Regions from separate parts of the Lujinxingia sediminis genome, predicted to be linked through region 3. Evidence: riboswitches for the same ligand, from Rfam matches in the RefSeq annotation. Region 3 holds a riboswitch; each other region holds the start of a gene.
The links. A riboswitch is a leader RNA that binds a small molecule or an ion and turns the genes downstream of it on or off. The one in region 3 is predicted to bind cobalamin.
Positions count from the first base shown of each region.

Region 1: it holds a riboswitch for cobalamin, as region 3 does, so the genes downstream of both, EA187_RS10655 (hypothetical protein) here and EA187_RS18885 (aspartate aminotransferase family protein) in region 3, are expected to answer to the same signal.
Region 2: it holds a riboswitch for cobalamin, as region 3 does, so the genes downstream of both, EA187_RS17500 (TonB-dependent receptor plug domain-containing protein) here and EA187_RS18885 (aspartate aminotransferase family protein) in region 3, are expected to answer to the same signal.

Region 1 is NZ_SADD01000005.1:53,373-60,164, reverse strand. Features, by position in the region: gene thrS (threonine--tRNA ligase) at 1-1,648, shown strand, start outside; gene EA187_RS10660 (hypothetical protein) at 1,750-2,424, opposite strand; gene EA187_RS10655 (hypothetical protein) at 2,421-2,888, opposite strand; cobalamin riboswitch at 3,044-3,275, opposite strand; RNA gene ffs (signal recognition particle sRNA small type) at 3,389-3,479, opposite strand; tRNA gene EA187_RS10645 (tRNA-Ser) at 3,544-3,630, opposite strand; tRNA gene EA187_RS10640 (tRNA-Ser) at 3,671-3,757, opposite strand; gene tadA (tRNA adenosine(34) deaminase TadA) at 3,762-4,274, opposite strand; tRNA gene EA187_RS10630 (tRNA-Arg) at 4,497-4,570, opposite strand; tRNA gene EA187_RS10625 (tRNA-Ser) at 4,746-4,835, opposite strand; tRNA gene EA187_RS10620 (tRNA-Ser) at 4,897-4,979, opposite strand; gene EA187_RS10615 (porin) at 5,356-6,792, shown strand, end outside.
Region 2 is NZ_SADD01000014.1:29,667-36,458, reverse strand. Features, by position in the region: gene EA187_RS17500 (TonB-dependent receptor plug domain-containing protein) at 1-1,694, opposite strand, end outside; cobalamin riboswitch at 1,708-1,929, opposite strand; gene EA187_RS17495 (metal ABC transporter substrate-binding protein) at 2,113-3,066, shown strand; gene EA187_RS17490 (metal ABC transporter ATP-binding protein) at 3,114-3,902, shown strand; gene EA187_RS17485 (metal ABC transporter permease) at 3,930-4,826, shown strand; gene EA187_RS17480 (proprotein convertase P-domain-containing protein) at 5,018-6,792, shown strand, end outside.
Region 3 is NZ_SADD01000018.1:46,060-52,851, reverse strand. Features, by position in the region: gene EA187_RS18895 (peptidase associated/transthyretin-like domain-containing protein) at 1-1,174, shown strand, start outside; gene EA187_RS18890 (hypothetical protein) at 1,280-1,819, opposite strand; cobalamin riboswitch at 2,060-2,274, shown strand; gene EA187_RS18885 (aspartate aminotransferase family protein) at 2,563-3,897, shown strand; gene EA187_RS18880 (MFS transporter) at 4,199-5,410, shown strand; gene EA187_RS18875 (hypothetical protein) at 5,636-6,580, shown strand.

The sequences.
Region 1 (6,792 bases), on a different contig from region 3:
CCTCTCCCCCGACGATTTCGAGGAGATCGAAGAGCGCATGACCAAACTCGTCAAGGCCAACGTCCCCTTCAAATACGAAGAGTGGGACAAAGACAAAGCCCGCGAGTTTTTCAAAGACCAGCCCTACAAGCTCGAACTCATCGAGGGCATCGAAGGCGACACCGTCTCCACCTACGAGAGCGGCCCGCTTATCGATCTCTGCGCCGGCCCGCACGTGCGCTACTCCAAGCAGTGCAAGAACTTCAAACTCCTGAAGGTCGCCGGCGCTTACTGGCGCGGCGACGAAAACCAGCCGATGCTCCAGCGCGTCTACGGCACCGCCTTCCCCACCCGCGAGGAGCTCGACCAGTACCTCCTCATGCTGGAGGAGGCCAAACGCCGCGACCACCGCAAACTGGCCCGCGAGCTGGAACTCTTCGACTTCAACCGCCTCTCTCCGGGCTCGATCTTCTGGCGCCCCAAAGGCTGGACCTCCTACCGCGAGCTCCAGAACTACTTCCGCGAGATCGAGGCCGAGCAGGGCTACGAGGAGATCTGCAACCCGCTGATCTATCACGAAGATCTCTTCGCGCAGTCCGGCCACCTGGAGCACTACCAGGACACCATGTTCAAGCTGGAGGCCCACGGTCAGAACTACTGCCTCAAGCCGATGAACTGCCCGGACACCATGCTCTACTTCAAGAGCAAGAAGCGCTCCTACCGCGAGCTCCCGCTGCGGGTGGCCGAGTTCGGACACCTCCACCGCAACGAGCTCCCCGGCGCGCTGGGCGGCGCCACCCGCGTGCGCCAGTTCTGCCAGGACGACGCCCACATCTTCACCACCGAGGAGCACATCACCCAGGAGATCTCCATGCTCCTGGAACTCGTCGAGCGCACCTACGGCATGTTCAACATGGAGTACGACGTGGAGATCTCCACGCGCCCCGAAGATTTTATGGGCGAGGTGGAGCTGTGGGACAGAGCTGAGGGCGCGCTCAAAGAGGCGCTGGAGGCGGCTGGCAAGTCCTACACCATCAACGAGGGCGACGGTGCCTTCTACGGCCCCAAGATCGACTTCCAGGTGCGCGACTGCCTGGGCCGCTCCTGGCAATGTGCCACCATCCAGCTCGACTTCCAGCTGCCTCGCCGCTTTGAGCTGACCTACACCGCCAGCGACAACGCCGAGCGCACCCCGATCGTCATCCACCGCGCCATCGCCGGCAGTCTGGAGCGCTTCTTCGCCATCTTGCTCGAACACCTTGCCGGAGCCTTCCCCACCTGGCTTGCCCCGGTGCAGGCGGTGATCGTGCCCATCACCGACGATCAGAACGACTACGCCTGGCAGGTCGCCCGCGACCTCAAACGTTCCGGGGTACGCGTTGAGGTTGACGATCGCAGCGAGAAGATGGGCTTTAAGATCCGAGAAGCGGAGACCAAAAAGATCCCCTACATGCTGGTTATCGGCGGACGCGAGGCCGAAGCGCATAACGTCGCGCTGCGTACCTACAAGGACGGCCGTCGCGGTACCCTCCCCCTTGCCGAGGTCAAAGCGGAGATCCTCGATCGCATCGCCAACCGCACCCTCGACGTTGATGTGCAGGTCAGCGGCCTGGCCACGATCGTCGAAGACGCCCCGAGCGGCGAAGATATGGCCGAGCGCGGGTATTGATGGTGTCCCGATGGACAACGCGATCTGCTGAGGTCTGAACCCCAAAAAAGGCCGCGCCCCCCTCGGGAGGCGCGGCCTTTTTTTTCAATCATTACAAGAACTTACTCAGCGTTGAGAATGCCCACCGCGTCCAGATCAAAACCCTGGCTGGGAGTGGCACCCACGCCCCAGAGGTCCCGAATGCGCACGTAACGCGCCCGGCTTAGACCCACGTCCGCCAGGTCAAAACCATCGCCGCCGGTGAGCTCAAGCGAGAGCGTCGGATGCTCCAACGCGTCGTACTCCTGCGTCGGCGTCCAGCCGGCGCACCCCGTATAAGGGGGAGCATCGTCCGGGGTAGAGTCGCAGGCAAAATGCACCCATGTCTCCCCGTCTTCGCTCACCGAGACTTCGCCCAGCTCGGCAAAAACCTGCTCGGGATCGCCATCGGCGTAAAAAGGGTTTTCAAAGACCACGAAGTCCGCACCGGGACCGTCGACGATGACGCGATCGCCAAAGCCCAGCACGATCTCCCCACCATCTCCAAGGCTCAAGACATCGAGCGACGCCGCGAGCTCTCCTTTGCCCTGCGGCGGCCCCAGCACCACGTCGGGCAACGCCTGTTCGCCATAGCCGGCACCTTCACCCGGCGTAAACGAAACCATCTCACTGGCGTAAGGGAGCCCCTCCCACCAGGGTGCAGCATCTACCGGCGGGACCGCCTCGCCACAGCCCACCGCCCCCCCGGCGGTGACGAGCATGGCAGCGAGCAGACCATGATGGATTCGCTTCATCATAGGCGCGTCATCTTCGTCCAGGAGAAGCCGCCGCAGCCGCCGTTTTCCGGATCGCTGGCGTCAGCGTCAGCCTCGATCGCGCGGGCCTCTTCGACCGTCTGCTGATCGAAGGCCGCCATGCAGTAGTAGAACGAGTCATCGACCAGCTCAGTCCACACGATCACATTGTAGGTGTTGGGGCCGTATTCGGCGTCAGGGGCGTTCTGGGTGATCGCCACGCGCTCGGTGTTGTCGTACTCGGTCAGAAGCATCGGGCCCCAGACCTCCTCGGTGATCGTCTCCTGACCGCCGAAGTTCGTCGCCCACTCGCCGGCCACCTCAATGCCTTCCTGCTGATCATCGGGCACCTCGCAGTTGGTGCCCTCGCAGTCGGCCGGCTCGTCGGTCTCGCCACAGCCCATAAAGGACAGGCTCGCCGCCAGCACCAGCGCCATCAAATCCGCCCGACTTTTAAGCGTCTTCATCTCGATCTCCATCACAGCATGCTCCGGATGGCGATCGAAGGTCGGCAGCGGGACAACCCCGACTCAACGCCCCGGCCTTCAGGCCAACGACATCGAGGATCGACGCGCGCGCGCCGGATCTGCTGCGTTCCTCTCGCTGCCTTCCCGAAGCGATTGGGGGTAATTCTCCACGCAGCAATATCCTGGCTCTCGGATCTTCTTTACGCGTGCCCTTCCCGAAGCGTTAAGAAGCCTCAGTGGGTTTAGCTGCGCCGGCCTATCCAGGCCGGGCGTGCTTACGCGCTCATCACCGATCACAGTTGCGGGGGCAGCGCTGGTGTCACACCAGCTTCCTGCCGCGTCGAGCCCGGCCCTGTTAGCACCGGGACGTGTACCGGGTCAATCGAACTCGCCGACAAGCGTCACGAGGCCGAAACACGCCGAATTTTGAACCAAAAAAAATCCCGCGACACCTCAAACGAGATGTCGCGGGATTCTTTATTCTTTGCGAACTGCTCGACCCTCAAGCGGCCAGCGCACACCCTGAACCTGGTCCGCTGCTTCCTCCCGGACCTGACGGGGTGCCAGGCCAGCGGTCGCACTGGCCGCTCAGGGGTCGAACAGCCCCACCCTAGCGGGGCATCAGGCAAACCGTCAACCGGCCACCTGTGTCGAGCGGAGAGAGAGGGATTCGAACCCTCGATACGCGTAAACGTATACACGCTTTCCAAGCGTGCGCCTTCAGCCACTCGGCCACCTCTCCAGAAAGATCTCAACCTGCGAGATCTTTAAGAGCGTACAAACGGAGGGGGTGGGATTCGAACCCACGGTACCCGTGAAGGTACACTTGATTTCGAATCAAGCGCCTTCGACCACTCGGCCACCCCTCCGCACTTAAGATGATTCTTGTGTTGATGAATCATCTTTTATTACCGCCGCGTTACGTTTCTCGCGAATCGTGCGGAAAAACTCACTTAAAACTCGCCCGCAGGCTGCTGACAGGACACCTTCTTTGACCTCAATCCGATGATTCAATCGAGGATCTTCACCCATCGCAAACAACGAGCGCATCGCGCCGGCTTTCGGGTCTCGCGCTCCAAAGACCACCCGACCTACACGCGCGTTAACTAACATTCCCGCGCACATCGGACAGGGCTCCAGAGTGACATAGACCGTACATTCATGGAGTCTCCAACTGCCCAGGGCTTCTGCGGCGCGTCGCACCGCAATCAATTCCGCGTGGGCTGTGGGGTCTTGCCAGCTCTCGCGCCGGTTAAAGCCGCGAGCGATGACCTGGCCTTTATGAACGACGACTGCACCGACCGGGACTTCGCCCTCAGCCTGTGCGCGCTCCGCTTCTTCCAGAGCTTGCATCATAAAGATGTTGTCGACTTTCTTTCGTGCCAATGTAAGACCCTATGGCGCCGTGAGACAATGGTGCCGCCTTTGGATGCGATATCGAGAGCGAACTGAGCAAGGCGTAAACCGCAGGCGATGCTTTAGCATCGTCGAGGATTTACAACACAGCTCAGTTTGCTCTCGATGCAGCAGACATGGCGTCAACGTTGACTTGCGGTGCCGCACTCCGAAAACAAAGAAACGCTCTTAGGAACTAAGAGCGTTTCAAAGTGCACCTGGAAGGGTTCGAACCTCCAACCTATGGTTCCGTAGACCATTGCTCTATCCAGTTGAGCTACAGGTGCGTGCTATGTGCTTGCTGCCGGTGTTTCTGTACCGCCCGGCGTGGTCATTTTATTAACACCGCCTTTTCGGTCTTGCAAGCTCTTTTTCGACTTTTTTTATTTTTTCTGCGAGGCGGTGAAGCGGTCATCGTCAGTTACTTTTGATGTCCTGTGCCAGCACAGACTTAAGTCGAAAAGGAGAGGAAGGGATTCGAACCCTCGATACGGTTTTAAGCCGTATACTCCCTTAGCAGGGGAGCGCCTTCAGCCACTCGGCCACCTCTCCGCACTCAATCTTATTCACTTATCAAACAACTTCCTGCAAGCAGGATCTTTCTTTTTTAGAGCGGAGGAGGTGGGATTCGAACCCACGAAGCTTGCGCTTGCCGGTTTTCAAGACCGGTGCCTTCAACCGCTCGGCCACTCCTCCTGGAGCCGGCCCCCTTTCGGGCTGGGCCTCGTCAGGGAGTCGGGAGAATACTCGGAACAGAGATTCCGTCAAGATGCTTTTTTAAAAATTTTGCACATCGCTCTCTGAGGGCCGCTCTCGCTCCTATTAATGCCCCGGCATTCCTTCTCCGCGACGCGTTGGCCAGGCAGAGGCCACGGATCGACGCCCGGCGCTGCTTCGGCAGGAGATCCGGTGGCTGGACGCTCATTTTGGCGTGGTGTACATCTGATGCGGTTTCTCCAGCCCGGCGCGCCCGCAGCGACTCTCCGAATCTCATAGGAACGCGGCCGCCATCTCAGATAGCGCGCGTGGCGCGATGTGATTCCCTTCTATTGATTGTGCAGAGGCCCTGATCATGGTGCGTATGAAGTCCAGGGCGGCGATGGCCATCGTCGCGCTCTCCCTCCTCACTGCAACCGACGTGTGGGCCCAGGAGCCCGATAGCCCCGACGAGCGCGTGATCGACGACCTCAACTCGCCCGACGTGCGAGAGGGCGATCCCGAAGCCGTTTCGGACGACCCCACGCCCGATGAGGCCGTCGGCCAGGCCCAGCAGGCCGCCGAGGACGAGGCGCGCCGCGACGTGATGCCCGGCGAACGTGTGGACCCGACGGAGGATCGCGAGAAGCACCAGGTCACGATCCTCAAGACCCAGCAGGTCGATCTCAGCGATGAAGAGGTCAAAGACGAGCTCAGCCCCGAGGAGCCCCCGGTGGGCACCGTGGCGCTCTCCCCTGCTCGGGCCCCTGCGGGCGGCGTGGTCATCGCCGGAAATGATGACTCCTTCGCCGGCCCCTGGACACTGAGTCTGGGCGGTTACATCCGCGCCGGCTACACCGCCATTGGCAACGATCCCAACGTCGCGCTCATCGGCCGTAACGACGGCTTCACCATGGCCGACGCTCGCCTGACCACCACCGGGCAGATGGATAACGGCCTGGGCTTTGTCTTCCAGTTCGACGCCGGAAGCCGCCTGGTCCGCACCCGGCAGGATTCCCCGGTCGAAGCACTCGCGCTGCGCATGACCGACGTCTACGCCTATTATGCGCCCTTTGAGTTTCTGGAGATCAACGTCGGCCAGTTCAAAGCCCCCTTCGATGTCGAGGATCTGATCTCGACGGGCAACCTGCTCTTCGTGCACCGATCGGTGGCCAACCGCGGCGTGCAGAACGTGGAGGGGTATAACGTCGACGGCCTCTCGGCCGGCCGCCAGGTCGGCGTGCAGCTGCGCGGCGATTACTTCTTCGGCGGCGAAGAGGATCAGGGCCCCGGCATCAGCTACGCGCTGGCCGCCACCAATGGCAACGGCCCCAACGCCTCGCTCAACGCCAACGATCGCCTGGCCTACTTCGGGCGGCTGATGCTGCACTGGGGCGATGAGATCGCGCTTGGGAGCGCCGTCTTCTACAACGATGACACCTTCGGCGAGGAGCCCAACCGCGTCGACCGCGTCCGTCAGGGCTGGACGGCCGACCTGCAGGTCAACCTCTTCGGAGCCTCGCTGCTGGCCAACGTCGTGGCCTCCAGTGTGGACTCCCCCGACCTCCCAGATGACCCGGAGCTCAGCGCGCTGGGCTACTCCGTGCAGCTCGCCTACCAGGCCCCCTTCGGCCTGCAGCCGGCCTACCGTCTGGCCAGCTACGACCCGTCAAGCAGCTACGGCGGCGAGTCCAGTGTGATCTTTGAGAACGACGCGCTGACCTACCACACCATCGGCCTGAACTATAACGCGCCCACCTACCCGGTGCGCGTGCTGGCCAACTACACCCTGACCACCGAGCAGGACGCGCGC
Region 2 (6,792 bases), on a different contig from region 3:
CCGGAGAGGTTCTGGGCCTGGTAGACGTAGGCCGAGATGGGCAAAAAGAGGATCATCTGCCCGATCGCGTTATGAAAATAGGCCGCCCCCAGCTCCAGCGCCTTCGAGTTGGCCCCGGGGCCCAGCCGAAGGCGCAGGCCCGCATCGACCACCACGGCTTCTTCGGGCAAAAGATCGGGGTTGCCGCGCACCGCTTCGGTCGAGAGGTAGAGCTCATCGAAATGCGGCGCGCGAAAGGTTTTGGCCAGGTTGGCGCGCGCCTCCAGCCGCGGATGCGCCCGCCAGATCGCACCGATGGCCGGAACGACAGGCGCATAAACCCTTGAATCCATGGAAGAATCCGACCCCTGCTCACGCAGAACTTCGCCGCGCAGCGCCCCCACCAGGCTGAGCGTATCGCCCGCCAGCAGCCACTCCTCCGAGAGCGCCAGCGCCGCATTGAGACGCTCCGCTCCCAGGGTCGCCGCGCCGTCCGCCGCCTCATAACGCTCCGCGCGAAGCTCCCCGCTGAAGTTGAGGAGATGCGCCCCGGCAAAGAGCCGCGCCCCGCCGGTAGCCGCCACCGTCTGCTGGCGCGAGTGGGCCTCCACATGCTCCAGCGTCATATGGCCGCGCGCGTTCTCGTAGCGGTAGGCGCGGTCCTGGGCGCCGAGGTCGGCGTGGGCCTGCCAGCGCTCCCCCTCAAAGGTGTAGCGCAGGCTGGCCAGACGGCGATGATCATCGACCCGAGCCAGCTCAAACGAGCGCTGAAACTCCGAGGGGCCAGCGCTCCCCCCGGCGCCCTCCTCCACCAGGGTGGTCAGGCGAAGTTCGCCGCCATCGCCCACCTTCAGCACGCCGGTGGCCCCGCCGCCGAAGCGTCGGTGGTCGTTATTACGCCGGGCCTGCACGATTCCCTGGTTATCGACAAAACCAAAATCGCCTTCGCTTCGGCGCACCCCGAGATGCAGGCGCAGCCCCGCACGCCGCCCGCCCACACCGAACGCGGCCTGCGCGCCCGCGCTCCCGAAACTCCCGGCGCTCAGCCGCGCGCTGGCGCGAACCCCGGGGGTGGGCATCCGCGGGTTTAACTGCACCGAGCCCGTCAGCGCCCCGGCCCCGTGCACCACCGCCGCCCCCCCGCGAAACACATCGGCCGAGGCCAGCCCGCCCACCCCGAGCTGCCCCACATCAAACCCCAGGCCCGCCGGCGAGCTCAGGCGCAGGCCGTCGAGGTAGACGACGAGCTGGCGGGGGCTGCCGCCCCGCACCGATACGTAGGCCGGCTGCCCCGGGCTCGACGCCCGTGAGAGCTGCACCCCCTCCACCTGTTCCAGCGACGCCCCCAGCGTCTCCGAAGCCGCCACGCTCTCCCCGAGCCGCACCCGCGTTACAAAGCCCGAAGGGTGGCGCGCGTCCTCGCGCGCACTCCGATCCCCCACCACCGTGCGCCCCCGCAGGGTATCTTCTCCGCCCTCGTCGTCATCGCTTTCTCCCTCATCCTCGGAAGACGCCTGCGCCAACGACGCCAATACCTCAATAATTTCAACACCTTCCACACCAGACACGGACACAACCTCGCCAGACGCGCGCTCCGCCTCCCCGGCCGCAGCCTCCGGCACAAGGTCGACGCACACGCCCACCCCGGCGCACCACGCCAGCGCGCACACCACGCGCTTAAGCCCCCCGGGGGCTGTCATCCGATCCAAGGTCATGAGCTGCTCTTTGTCGCGAAGAGACATGGTGCTCAGGTATCCTGACTCACAGCTCCCGAGCGTCGACGTCAACATCTCGACCCTCATCGCCTCCGACCGCCTTCCCATCTCGCCGGAGAAGCACGCTTCTCCGAAAAAACAGTGGCTCCTGGCCTTCAGCTCGCTGCACACAGTGGCGCGACCGTCCCGGATTTGCACCGGGTTCCCTGATACGAAGCGCATCTCTCAAGAGAAGGCGCTCAGCCGGACTATCGCAGCGCCCTCCCACAGAAGTCAATCGCGCCCCTGGCGCATCGCTCCGAGTGTTGTTGCAATACATTTGCATTCACGGCTGTTCAACGTTAGGGTCCGCGCCCGACGCACCGCGCCCAGAGCTATCGCGCTTAACCAGATGCCTCTCCACCGGGATGGAGCTCCGATGTCACACCCGCTTAAACGCCGAAAGCCAGCCATCATCACCGCCCTCTTCGGCCTCATCGCCACCCTCCTGATCATGGCGGCCTCCCCGGCCTCCGCAGAACTTCGTGTGGTTGCCACCACTCCCGATCTCGGCGCCATCGCCACCGAAGTGCTCGGCGACCAGGGCACCGTCGAGGTGCTCGTGCGTCCCGGCGACGATCCCCACTTCGTCGATCCTCGCCCCAGCTTCGTTCCCCTGCTCCACCGCGCCGACCTGCTCGTGCTGGTGGGCATGGACCTGGAGGTAGGCTGGCTCCCCACGCTGATCACCGGCGCACGCAACCCGAAGATTCAGGCCGGCCAGCCCGGTTATTTTGACGCCTCCGCGCATATCGTCGCCGCCGATGTTCCGCGCGGTCCGGTCGACCGCACGATGGGCGATGTGCACCCGGGCGGTAACCCCCACTACACCACCGATCCGCGCCAGGGTGCGCGCGTGGCGCTGGCGCTCGGCCGCCACCTGGCCGAGCTCGACCCACCCCACGCCGAAGCCTACGTAAAGCGCAGCCGCGATCTGGCCCGCGACCTCATCCGCCTTGCCCAGCGCTTCGAGCTGCAATTTCGCGAGCTCCCCGCTGAGCGCCGCCAGGTCGTGACCTACCACAAATCCTGGACCTACGTGGCCGGCTGGCTCAGCCTCACCGACGTGATGCAGATCGAACCCAAGCCGGGCGTCCCGCCCAACCCCCGCCACGTCGCGCGCCTGGTGGAGACGATCCAGGAGCGCAATGTCCCGGCCATCCTCCAGCTTAACTACTATCCCACGCGCACCGCCGAGCAGCTCAGCGAGCGCACCGACGCCACGCTGCTGCGACTGCCCGCCCAGACCTCCGAGGGGCAGCGCTACGTCGAGCACCTCGAAGCGCTGGCCGAGCGCATCTATGAGACTCTGAAGCCAGCCCTGGCCCCCTGATGTGGCGGCCTGAGCCCCTTCCCCGAACCTCTGCTCGGGAGCGTTGCATGAGCGCCGATACCGATCTCCGCCCCAACTTCGACCAGCCCTCAGAGCTCCCCCACGAGCCCATCCCCCCCTGCCTGCCTGAGGATCATATCTCCCGGCAGCCCACGCTCTTGCAGGTGCAGGGGCTGGTCTGCGGCTACGGCGGCAAGGGCCTGCTCGGTCCCCTGGATTTTCACCTCCACCAGGGCACCTTCATGCTCATTGAGGGGCCCAACGGCGTGGGAAAATCCACCCTGCTCAAAACCCTCATCGGGCTGATCCCACCGGTAAGCGGGCGCATCGACTGGAGTCTGCCGGCCGACGCCCTGCGCTTTGTGCCCCAGACCCGCACCCTCGACCCGATGCTGCCCGCCACCGTCTTCGACGTCCTCGCCACGGGCCTGCACCGCGGCCGGGGCTTAAGCGCGCTGCGCATCCGCCCCCGCCGCAACGAGCTCCTCGACGCCCTGGAGGTCGTGGGCATGGCCCACCTCTGCGATCACCTCTTCCGCGAGCTCTCCGAGGGTCAGAAACAGCTCATCCTCCTGGCCCGCGCCCTGCTCGGAAAGCCCCGACTTCTGCTCCTCGACGAGCCCTCCGCATCCATGGATCCGGAGCGCGAAGCAACCACCATCGAACTTCTCCACGGCATCCAGCAGCAGCTCGACGTCACGGTCATGATGATCGCCCACGGCTCCGCCCTTGCGCGCAGCGCCTCAAGCCGCATCATGCGCATCGACCGCCGCGGCCACATCGCCATCGAGGAATGCCTGAAAGACTGTCTCGATGATCCGCACCACACCCACTGATCCTCTCCGATCTTCGCCGGCACCCCTATGTTTGAATTCCTGGCGCTCTACGGCGACCTCTACCGCGACCCCATTCTCACGGCCATGATCGCAGGCCTTGGCCTGGGTCTGCTGGGCGTCTACGTGGTCAGCCGCCGCATCGTCTTCGTCAGCGCCGCACTCAGCCAGACCTCGGCCCTGGGCGTCACCATCGCCTTCTACCTGAGCGCGCAGCTGGGCCTGACCGGCCTCCTCGCCGAACTCCTGGCCCCGGCGCTGGCGATTCTCCTCTCCACCCTCGTTGTCTTTGGCCTGGTCTGGCTTGGCGAGCGCCCCACGCTGGGACGGGATGCGCTATTGGGCGTGGCCTTCATCGTACCGACGGCGCTGGTCCTGCTGCTGGGTCCGCTGATCGCCCACGAACTCCACGAAGTCGAAGCGGTGCTTCACGGCTCGGCGGTGCTCGTGCGCGAAAGCGATCTCTACGCCATCCTCGGCGCCACGCTGCTCGTGGTCTTCACCCAGCTCGTTGCCTTTCGCGCCTTTGTCTTCGCCAGCCTCGATCCCCTGGTCGCCCGCACCCAGGGCGTGCCCGTGCGCAGGCTCGACGCCATCCTCTTCGGCGCCATCGCGCTCCTCACCGGCCTCTCCACCCGCGCACTGGGCGCGCTCCCCACCTTCGGTCTCACTGTGCTCCCGGCCATCGGCGCGCTCGGGCTAAATGTCGGGCTGAAATGGGTCTTCATCATCGCCGCAACCTCCGGCGCCGCCTCCGGCCTGCTCGGCTACATGCTCGCGCTGGCCACCGACTGGTCGGTGGGCGCAAGCCAGACCCTGGTCGCCGCCCTGCTCGCATTAGCGCTGCGCGCCCTCGGACTCATCCTCAACCGTCGCGCGCCACGCCCCCCCGCCACACCGCCCCCCGAAAAAGCACCGCCCGCCTGAAGATCCAGAATTTGGTTGCATCAACAGGGGGTTGCTGACTATCGTCTAGCCCACGGTCCCCATAGACCCTGGCTCTGTCGTGCCCGAACGCCTGCAGGCCAGCCGGTCGCGCATCACACGTTGAGCCGACCGCGCTAACCCATCGACGAGAACCCACGATCGGACTTGTCAGAAAGTCGGAGATGAATCGGATGAAGCGACTCACCCCCTGGAACCTTCCCCTCAGCGGGATTTTGGTACTCGCCCTGGCCGCTTGCGGCGGCGACAACGCCGAAACCCCTGACCTCTTAGAGTGTGGCCCCGGCACGGAACTCAGCGGAGGCGCCTGCGTCCTCGCCGAGAACACCTGCGGCGCAGGCCTCACCCTCAACGATAACGATCAGTGCGTCCCCACCGACGAGCTCTGCGGTGACGAGACCGTCTACGACACCGAGTCGGGCACCTGCGTGGGCCCCGAGGAGATCGTCTGCGGTGAGGGCACCATCGAAATCGATGGCCGCTGCCTGGTCGACAACCCGCTGACCTGCGGCGAAGACACCGTGCTCGCCAACGGCCAGTGCGAGCTCACCGAAGAGGTCTGCGGCGAAGGCACCGAGTTTGCCGACGCTGGCTGCGCCCTCATCGGTGAGACCGTCTGCGCCGACCGCACCGTCTTCGACGTCGCGCTCGGCAAATGCGTTGACCTGGGCAACGTCGTCTGCAGCGACGACACCTTCGAGGTGGAAAACCGCTGCATCTCAGTCGACACCGTCGCCGACAACCTCGCGTCCAGCGCCGACGTCGTCTACGCCGAAGGCGGCGATAACGCCCTGACCATTCCCGCGCTGGAATCCAGCCTGGTCTTCGCCGGCACCATCGAGGCCGACGACGCCGGTCAGCACGAGTTCACCCTCACCGCCGAAGTCGGCGACTGGTTCGAGCTGACCGTCTTCACCCGCGGCCTGCCCTCGCCGATGGCCATCATCACCAACGATGACGGCTACGATCGCGCCACCAGCTCCGGCATTTCCAACGTCGCGCAGCGCACCTTCGCGCTCCCCGCCGACGGCGACTACACCGTGACGATCGCCAACGCGCTCAACGAGCTCAACGGCACCGCCAACAGCGGTGACGGCACCTGGGCCTACGTCGCGCAGATCAACCGCATTGAGGCCCCCGCACCCAGGCCCTGGCCTGGCATCGAAGCCGTCGCCAGCGGCGACCTCTCCGAGCTCACCGAGAACCTCTACCAGGTCGAATTCCCCGCGGACTTCAACCTGGCCATGAGCATCGACATGCTCGGCGCCGACGCGCAGGCCGTCGTCGACCAGTGGGCCAGCCTCTCCGAGTTCACCGAGTCCTTCGATCTTGAAGAGGGCGACACCTTCGTGCCCGAGCGCCCCGCCTCCGGTCAGCCGATCTTCCTGCTCTTCGATACGGAGCGCCAGACCGGCCCCTCCACCGCCTTTGCGATCAGCACCCAGCGCGCGGTCGATGTCGATGTCGATGACACCTACGAATACGAAGTCGTCGCTCAGCCTGGCCAGATGCTGCGCCTGGGCTACACCTCGTCCAACCCAAGCTCCTTCTCCACCATCTTCACGATCTCCAAAAACGGCGAAGAGCTCGCCTATTATGAAGACGTCTACCCGGTCGATCATCCCACGACCTATTACGACACCGAGATGTACTTCTTTGCCGCCGAAGGTGGTACCTACACCATCGCCATGACCAACGATAACTGGGCGGCGACGATTTATGATTTCGTGCCCGTCAATATCTTCATTGACCCAACCCCGATCAACGTCACCGGTGGCGGAAACTTCTCTTTCTCCCGCGAAGAACGGCTCGACTCGGGCGACCTTGAGTTCTACCGCATCGATGTCGCAGCTCCGGTCGGCTTCGAAGGCGTCTTGCGCACCGGCGGCATCATCTACGATGAGGTTGAAGAAGAGTGGATCGAGGACGACAACAATCCCGGCGACGG
Region 3 (6,792 bases):
CGAGTCGGCGCGCGTGGAGTTTGTGATCCCTGAGGCCCTGGAAGCCTATGAGGCGGGCGACGCCATTGAGTTCTGGCATTTCGACCTGGCGCAGGCCCGCTGGGTGCAGGAGGGCGAGTGCGCTGTGACCGAGGCGGGGATACAACGTCTGGCGGAGTGCGACGCCACGCACTTCAGCTGGTGGAACGCTGATAAGCCCGTTTCGCTGCGCAACTGCGTGAACATCACCGTCGTCGATGCGAAGTCCGGCGAGCCCATCCCGGGGGCGACAGTGCAGGGCGATGGCCTGGACTTTGAGGGGGCGCTGGTCGGCACGAGCCTCACTGATGCTCAGGGGCAGGCGTGCATGGATTTTCTGCTCGACGGCACGCTGAACGTGGGGGCCTACCACGCTGACTTCCTCTACCAGGACGGTGGTCCGGTGACGGTGAGCGGAAGTGATGTTCCCGCGAGCTGCTCTGGCGAGGGCGAAGGGGAGTGCCTGGAGGTCACTGTGGAGCTTCTCGACCAGGGGACCTGTCTCAGTGGCGAGGTGCTCAATAGCGAAGATGCTCCGGTCGAGGGCGCCACGGTGTACGCGGTGCACGAGGGCGCGGTGGGTGCGCAGTTCTTCTCGGCGGTCAGCGATAGTGAGGGCGGCTACTGCATCGAGGTTCCGCTCAATGCGGAGCTGGAGTTGAGCGCGCTCGACGGCCAGGGGCAGGTCGCCTCCGGTATGGCGAGCACGGTAGGAGCGACTGTGGCCGAGTGTGGCGATGGCGAGTGCGCTGAGGCCGATGCGCTGGTGCTGGGCGCCGGAGAGACGGCGTGCCTGCAGAGCTCGGTTTCGCTCGGCGGGTGGACGACTCCGGCGCCCGGGGTGCCGGTGTATGTGTACTCGAGCTACCCGGCGCGCAGCTGCGAGGCGGGCATGGAAGACCCCTTTACCTGGGGGCCGGTGGTGGCCCATACGGTGAGTGATGCCACAGGAAACTGGGCGCTCAATCTGCCGCTGAGCCTGTCGGGGACGGTCTACGTCAGTGTCGGCTCTTGCCAGAGCGGGATGGGTACCTCGTGCCTGAACTCGGATCGTATTATGCCGGTGCAACTCAACGGGATCCCCGGCTCCATCGACCAGGGGCACTGCCAGTCGATTCACCCCTCGCCGCTCGATGCCCAGTGCGGCGCGGAGTGAGTGATGGTGGGGGAGGAGCGCTAAGTCGCTCCTCTTCGATTGTCCCCGCGACATAAGGTTCTACTTCTGCATATGACCCCCGACCGTCGAAACGGTCGGGGGTTTTTAGTGGTACGCATCTTCAAAGACCATCTGCAGCCCCTGTCCTTTTCGCTTGTAAGCACTTCCGAACGCGTTTTGCGGTCGTTCCGGCGTCGTCAGGAGTGTTCCGAAGGTGGTCTGGACATGCGTGTGTGCCCTCGGGAGTGTTCCGAAGGCAATCTGCACGTGCGTTTGTGTCGTCGGGAGTGTTCCGAAGGCAATCTGCACATGCGTTTGTGTCGTCAGAAGTGTTCCGAAGGTGGTCTGCGCATGCGTGTGTGCCCTCGGGAGTGTTCCGAAGGTGGTCTGCGCGTGTGTGTGTGCCGTCGGGAGTGTTCCGAAGGCAATCTGCACATGCGTTTGTGTCGTCAGGAGTGCTCCGAAGGCAATCTGCACGTGCGTTTGTGCCGTCGGGAGTGTTCCGAAGGCAATCTGCACGTGCGTTTGTGTCGTCAGGAGTGTTCCGAAGGTGGTCTGCACATGCGTTTGTGTCGTCAGGAGTGTTTCGAAGGCAATCGGCACGTGCGTTTGTGTCGTCGGGAGTGTTCCGAAGGTGGTCTGCACGCGCGTTTGTGCCGTCGGGAGTGTTCCGAACGTTAGTGGCAATCGCGCTGGCGATGTCCGGGGAGCTGTGAGGCAAGCGACCACCCCAGACTTCGCCGGGGGGCGGAGTGCGGCGAACACATGCCGATCAGCCTCCTCACGTCCGTCCCGCAAATTGCGTTGACACCCGCTGAAGTCAGCGCCTAACGTCCCGGCCATGCTGGTGTTCCCCGGGAGGCCTGGAAAAGGCGCTCCAGGGGACAAAGCACGTCTTGAGCTGCTCTTGTGTTGAAGGCGTGTGAACAGGGAATCCGGTTGAATGCCGGAGCTGCCCCGCAGCGGTACTTGAGAACGACCTCCACACCTGACGCACTGGCCCCCGTGGGGCCGGGAAGCGGTGGACAGTAGGCACGCGCCCCCTATCGGTGGGCGACTCGCTCAAAAGCCCGAAGACCTGCCCGCATCCGATCGAGGGAGAGCCATCCCGGATCGGTTTGACCTGGCCGTGCCGTGGGAGCGCCGCCGGTCCACCTCAGAGTGCCTCTCTGTGCGGACCCTCTCCCTGTGTCTGGCGCGCGCTTTTTCGCCCGCTTGTTTTCCTCCCGGGATCGTACCGATCGCAGGCCTCCGCTCTTTCCTTAGCTCGCCCCACGCCACCGCGCGGGGAGGCTGCGAGCAGCCGTCGGCCCCCACATTCCCACATCAGGCTCGTTTCCCGCGATCCCGGGGGTTTGCCCCCCTTCTGACGTCTGTCGAGGTCTTTCATGCCCCAACTCACCGCGCCCCCTGCTGCCCCCGGCAGCGCCGCACTTCTCAAAGAACTCAACGCCTACGTGCTGGCCGAACCCCACCCCTTTGTCGTCGACCTGGCTCGCTCGGAGGGCATGTACCTGGCGACGCTTGAAGGCAACCGCCTCTTTGACTGGGCGGGATATTACGGCGCCAAGCTCATCGCTCATAACCACCCCGGGCTCTATGAGGCCGAATACACCCGGCGTCTGGTGGTGGCTGCGAACAACAAGATCGCGAACCCGGATTTCCTCACCCCCGAGTGTCTGGAGTACTACCGCACCCTTCATAAACTCGGCCCGCGGTGCATGCAGAATCCGGGGCTGGAGGTCTACGCGGTGAACTCCGGAGCGGAGGCCGTTGAGAACATGATGAAGTACCTCATCAACCTTCATCATCAACGCCTGCTTTCGGAGGGGAAGACGCCCCGCGCTCGACGCTTTGTGTACTTCGATCAGGCCTTCCACGGGCGCACCGTCTTCGCTCTCAACGTCACGCGCGTCTCTCATGATCCGGTGATGACCAAAGACTTTCAGGGGCTTGTGCCGGGCAACCTGCAGGTGCCCTTTCCGGCCCTGGATACCAGCGAGAGTCCGGCCCAAACCCGAGAGAAAGTGGAGCGTTGCCTGACGGTTCTGGAGAATCTCTTTGAGCATTATTGTGATGAGATTGTCGCCGTGATCCTGGAGCCTATTCAGGGGGCCGGCGGCCACCGCGTCGCGCCGCGTTCCTTTTTTCAGAAGCTCTCCGAGCTCTGCCATGCCCACCGAATTCCGCTGGCCTTTGACGAGGTTCAGACCGCCGGCGGCGCTACCGGAACCTTCTTCACGATTGACGCCTTCGATCTCCCCCATCCCCCGCAGGCGGTGGCCAGCGGCAAGAAGCTCGGCAACGGGGTGGTCTATATGCTCAACCGAATGGACGACCTCGGGGTGCTCGACTCCACGTGGGGGGGCACGCTGGCGGATATGGTGCGTTTTGTTCAGGAGTACGCCATCGTGCAGCGCGAAGGTCTCATCGAGAAGGTTCCGGCGCTGGGCGCGTTGCTTGTGGAGATGCTCCAGGGGCTGGCCGAGCGCTTCCCCGAGCTTATGTACAACGTGCGGGGCTACGGCCTCTACCAGGGCTTCTCGATGCGAACTCCCGGACTCAAGCAGACGCTGATTCAGCGCGCCCGCGATCGCGAGAATCTTCTGCTCCTGGGGGCCGGGGCCGATACCATTCGCCTGCGTCCTCACCTCAACGTCACCGAAGATGACATCGAAACCCTGGGAGCCATGCTGGAACGTCTGCTTCAAGACCTGAGCTGAGCGCATGGCGAGCGCCCGCGGTACAACGCCGGCGGGCGCTTCGGTGAGGGGTATCTTAAACGACCAGGGGCAGGGGGGGACTGTGAGCGACGGCCTCTTCGAGCATCTGCTGCGTTGAGAGCACCTCGGGCAGCGTTAGTTTCGCGCCTTGCCCGAGAAGCTCTCGACTTCGCAGCCATCGACGTCGACTTCTGCTCACGGCGTAGTTGCGGTGCTTGCTCGGCGAGTGGGATTCGAGTAGAGCGCGGCAGTTCGCGCGCTGCGCGGTGTCATATCGTGTTGATTGAGGCTGAGGTGCAGGGTGAAAAGCGCGCTTCGACATTCCTGGGCGCTCCTGGTGGGGATCGCGCTGATCATGCTGGGAAACGGTCTTCAGACGAGCCTTCTGGGGCTTCGTGCCTCGATCGAGGGCTTTAGCACCGGGGCGACCGGCGCGATCATGTCGGCGTTTTATGTGGGCTTTCTGGCCGGCTCCACCCTCACGCCGAAAATCGTCAAAGATGTGGGGCATATTCGGGTCTTTGCGGCGTGGTCATCGATGGCCTCGGCGGCGATCCTGTTGCACGGTCTCATTCTTGAGCCCTGGTTCTGGGGGCTGATGCGCCTGGTGACCGGGTTCTGTTATGCCGGCGTCTATGTGGTGGCCGAAAGCTGGCTCAATGATCGGGCGGATAACCGCACACGGGGCCAACTTCTCTCACTCTACATGGTCGTCCAGTACGTAGGTTTAAGCGGGGGACAACTCCTCCTCAACGTGGGCTCGCCGGCGGAGCTCGTGCTCTTTGTGCTGACGTCGGTGTTGATCTCGCTGGCGTTGGTGCCGATCTCGCTGACCACCAGCGCGCCACAGCCCTCCGAGGAGCAGGAGCGCCTGAGTCCGCGCGCCCTCTGGACGCTCTCGCCGCTGGGGGTGATGGCGTGCGCGGGGGCGGGGCTCTCCACGGGAGCCCTTCTGGGGATGGGCGCGGTATTCGGGGAGGAGGTCGGACTCTCGGTCGCCGAGATCTCGATCTTTATGGCGATGCTCATCGCCGGCGCGGCGATCCTTCAGTTTCCGATTGGCAGGCTCAGCGACCGTTTTGCGCGACGGGCGGTGATCGTGCTGACCAGCGCGTTGAGCGTGGCTCTGGCGCTTGTGGCCTGGGTGATGATGGGGCAGAGCGCGGCGCTCACCCTGGGGCTGATCTTCCTGGTGGGAGGTTTCTCGATGCCGGTCTATGCGCTGGGGATGGCGCACGCCAACGATCACCTGCGCCCGGGTCAGCGTGTGGCCGCCAGCAGCACCCTGGTGCTGGTCTTCGGGCTGGGGGCGACGGCCGGACCGGTGGGGGTGGCTGCGTTGATGGACGCCATGGGCCCGGGCGGGTTCTACGTGGGCGTGGCGGTGATCCAGGCGGCGATCGGGCTCTTTGCACTCTACCGCACCACGCAGCGCGAGGGGGTGGGAGCGGAGTTGCAGAAACCCTACCGTCCGGTGGTGGGGGGGCGGCCCTTCTGGCGGCGTCGTCCGTAGTGCGACGTGAGCTCGGGTTGATGACGCGGCCGCGTTTTGCGTCGTGCACGCATCGCGCTCGGGCTCGCATCCATCGGCATCCATGTCTGCTCACGGCGCAGTGAGGGGACGTCGACGTTGGTCGATCCCTTCCTTCTTGTCTGGCGCTGGCTGCTTTGCCAGAACGGGTTCACGCTGCCCCGGTGAGGGCGTGGATCGTTTGATGATTCTTATGAGGAAGACGCGATGACATGGATGAAGAAGATGCGCCTGAGCGTGGTGATGTTTCTGGCGAGCGCTTTGATTGCTGGCTGTAGCTCGGACCCCGACGTTGATGAGCCAGCGGATGTGGGGCAGGAGGATGTGCTTCCCGATGAAGATGCCGGGGATGCCGGAGCGCAGGATGCCTGTCTGGCGCTGCCGTCGTGTGATGAGGGCTTTGAGGAGGTGGCCAGCTGCGAGGGACTCGATTCCTGCGATGAAGTTACTCTCTGCGGCACCACCATCTTCTGCGCCGAGGCGGGAAGCTGCACCGACGTGCCCGTCTGCGCGGCCGATGAAGCCGAAGTGGAGAGCTGCAATGGCTACGCGGACGAAGACTGCCGCGCGGTGGATGCCTGCGACGAGCAGGTGCTCTGCGTGCCGCAGGAAGCCACCTGTGACGTGGATCTTGCCGGCTGTGACGACACGTTCACCAAAGTGGAGAGCTGCGAGGGGGTTGACGGGTGCATCGAGTTGAGTGCCTGCGGTGAAACCTACGGCTGCTCGCCACAGATCGATATCTGTGACGCCTTGCCGGTCTGTGAGGCTGCCGAGGTTCAGGTCGATAGCTGCGATGGACAGGACGAGTGCCGGGAGGTGAGCATGTGCGGCACCACCATCTACTGCGCTTCCCGTGCTCCGGGGGAATGCGACCCGGCCTCCTACACCTGCCCGGCAGGCCTGGAGGCGGTCGCCCCCGAAGACTGCACCGTGGACCTGGGGCCGGACGCCGACCGGATGTGCTTCATCGTCGAGCTCTGTCCCGAGGTCAACGCCTACTGCCGCGGGCCGGTGGTCGACTGCACCACGAATTACGACGTCTGTCCCGAGGGCTACACCCCGCGCGAAGACTGCAATGAGGCCGCCGGCGAGTGTGGCACCACGTTGATCTGCCAGGATATTGGTGGCTGTGAGGCCCATGCGGGCTGATACGTTGAAACCCCGGGAGCCGCATTGAGTTTTCGGGCAGATTGAACAGGGCGACCCCTTTGCGGGTCGCCCTTTTTTTTGGTGCGAGCCGAGAGAGCGCGCGCGAGCTGATCTTCAGCGGGTCTGCCACCTTGCGACAGCCTGCCACCTTGCACCCGCCGCAATTTCTGCGATGGTATCGCGCAATGCGACGCGATGGGCGCGGCGCTGGC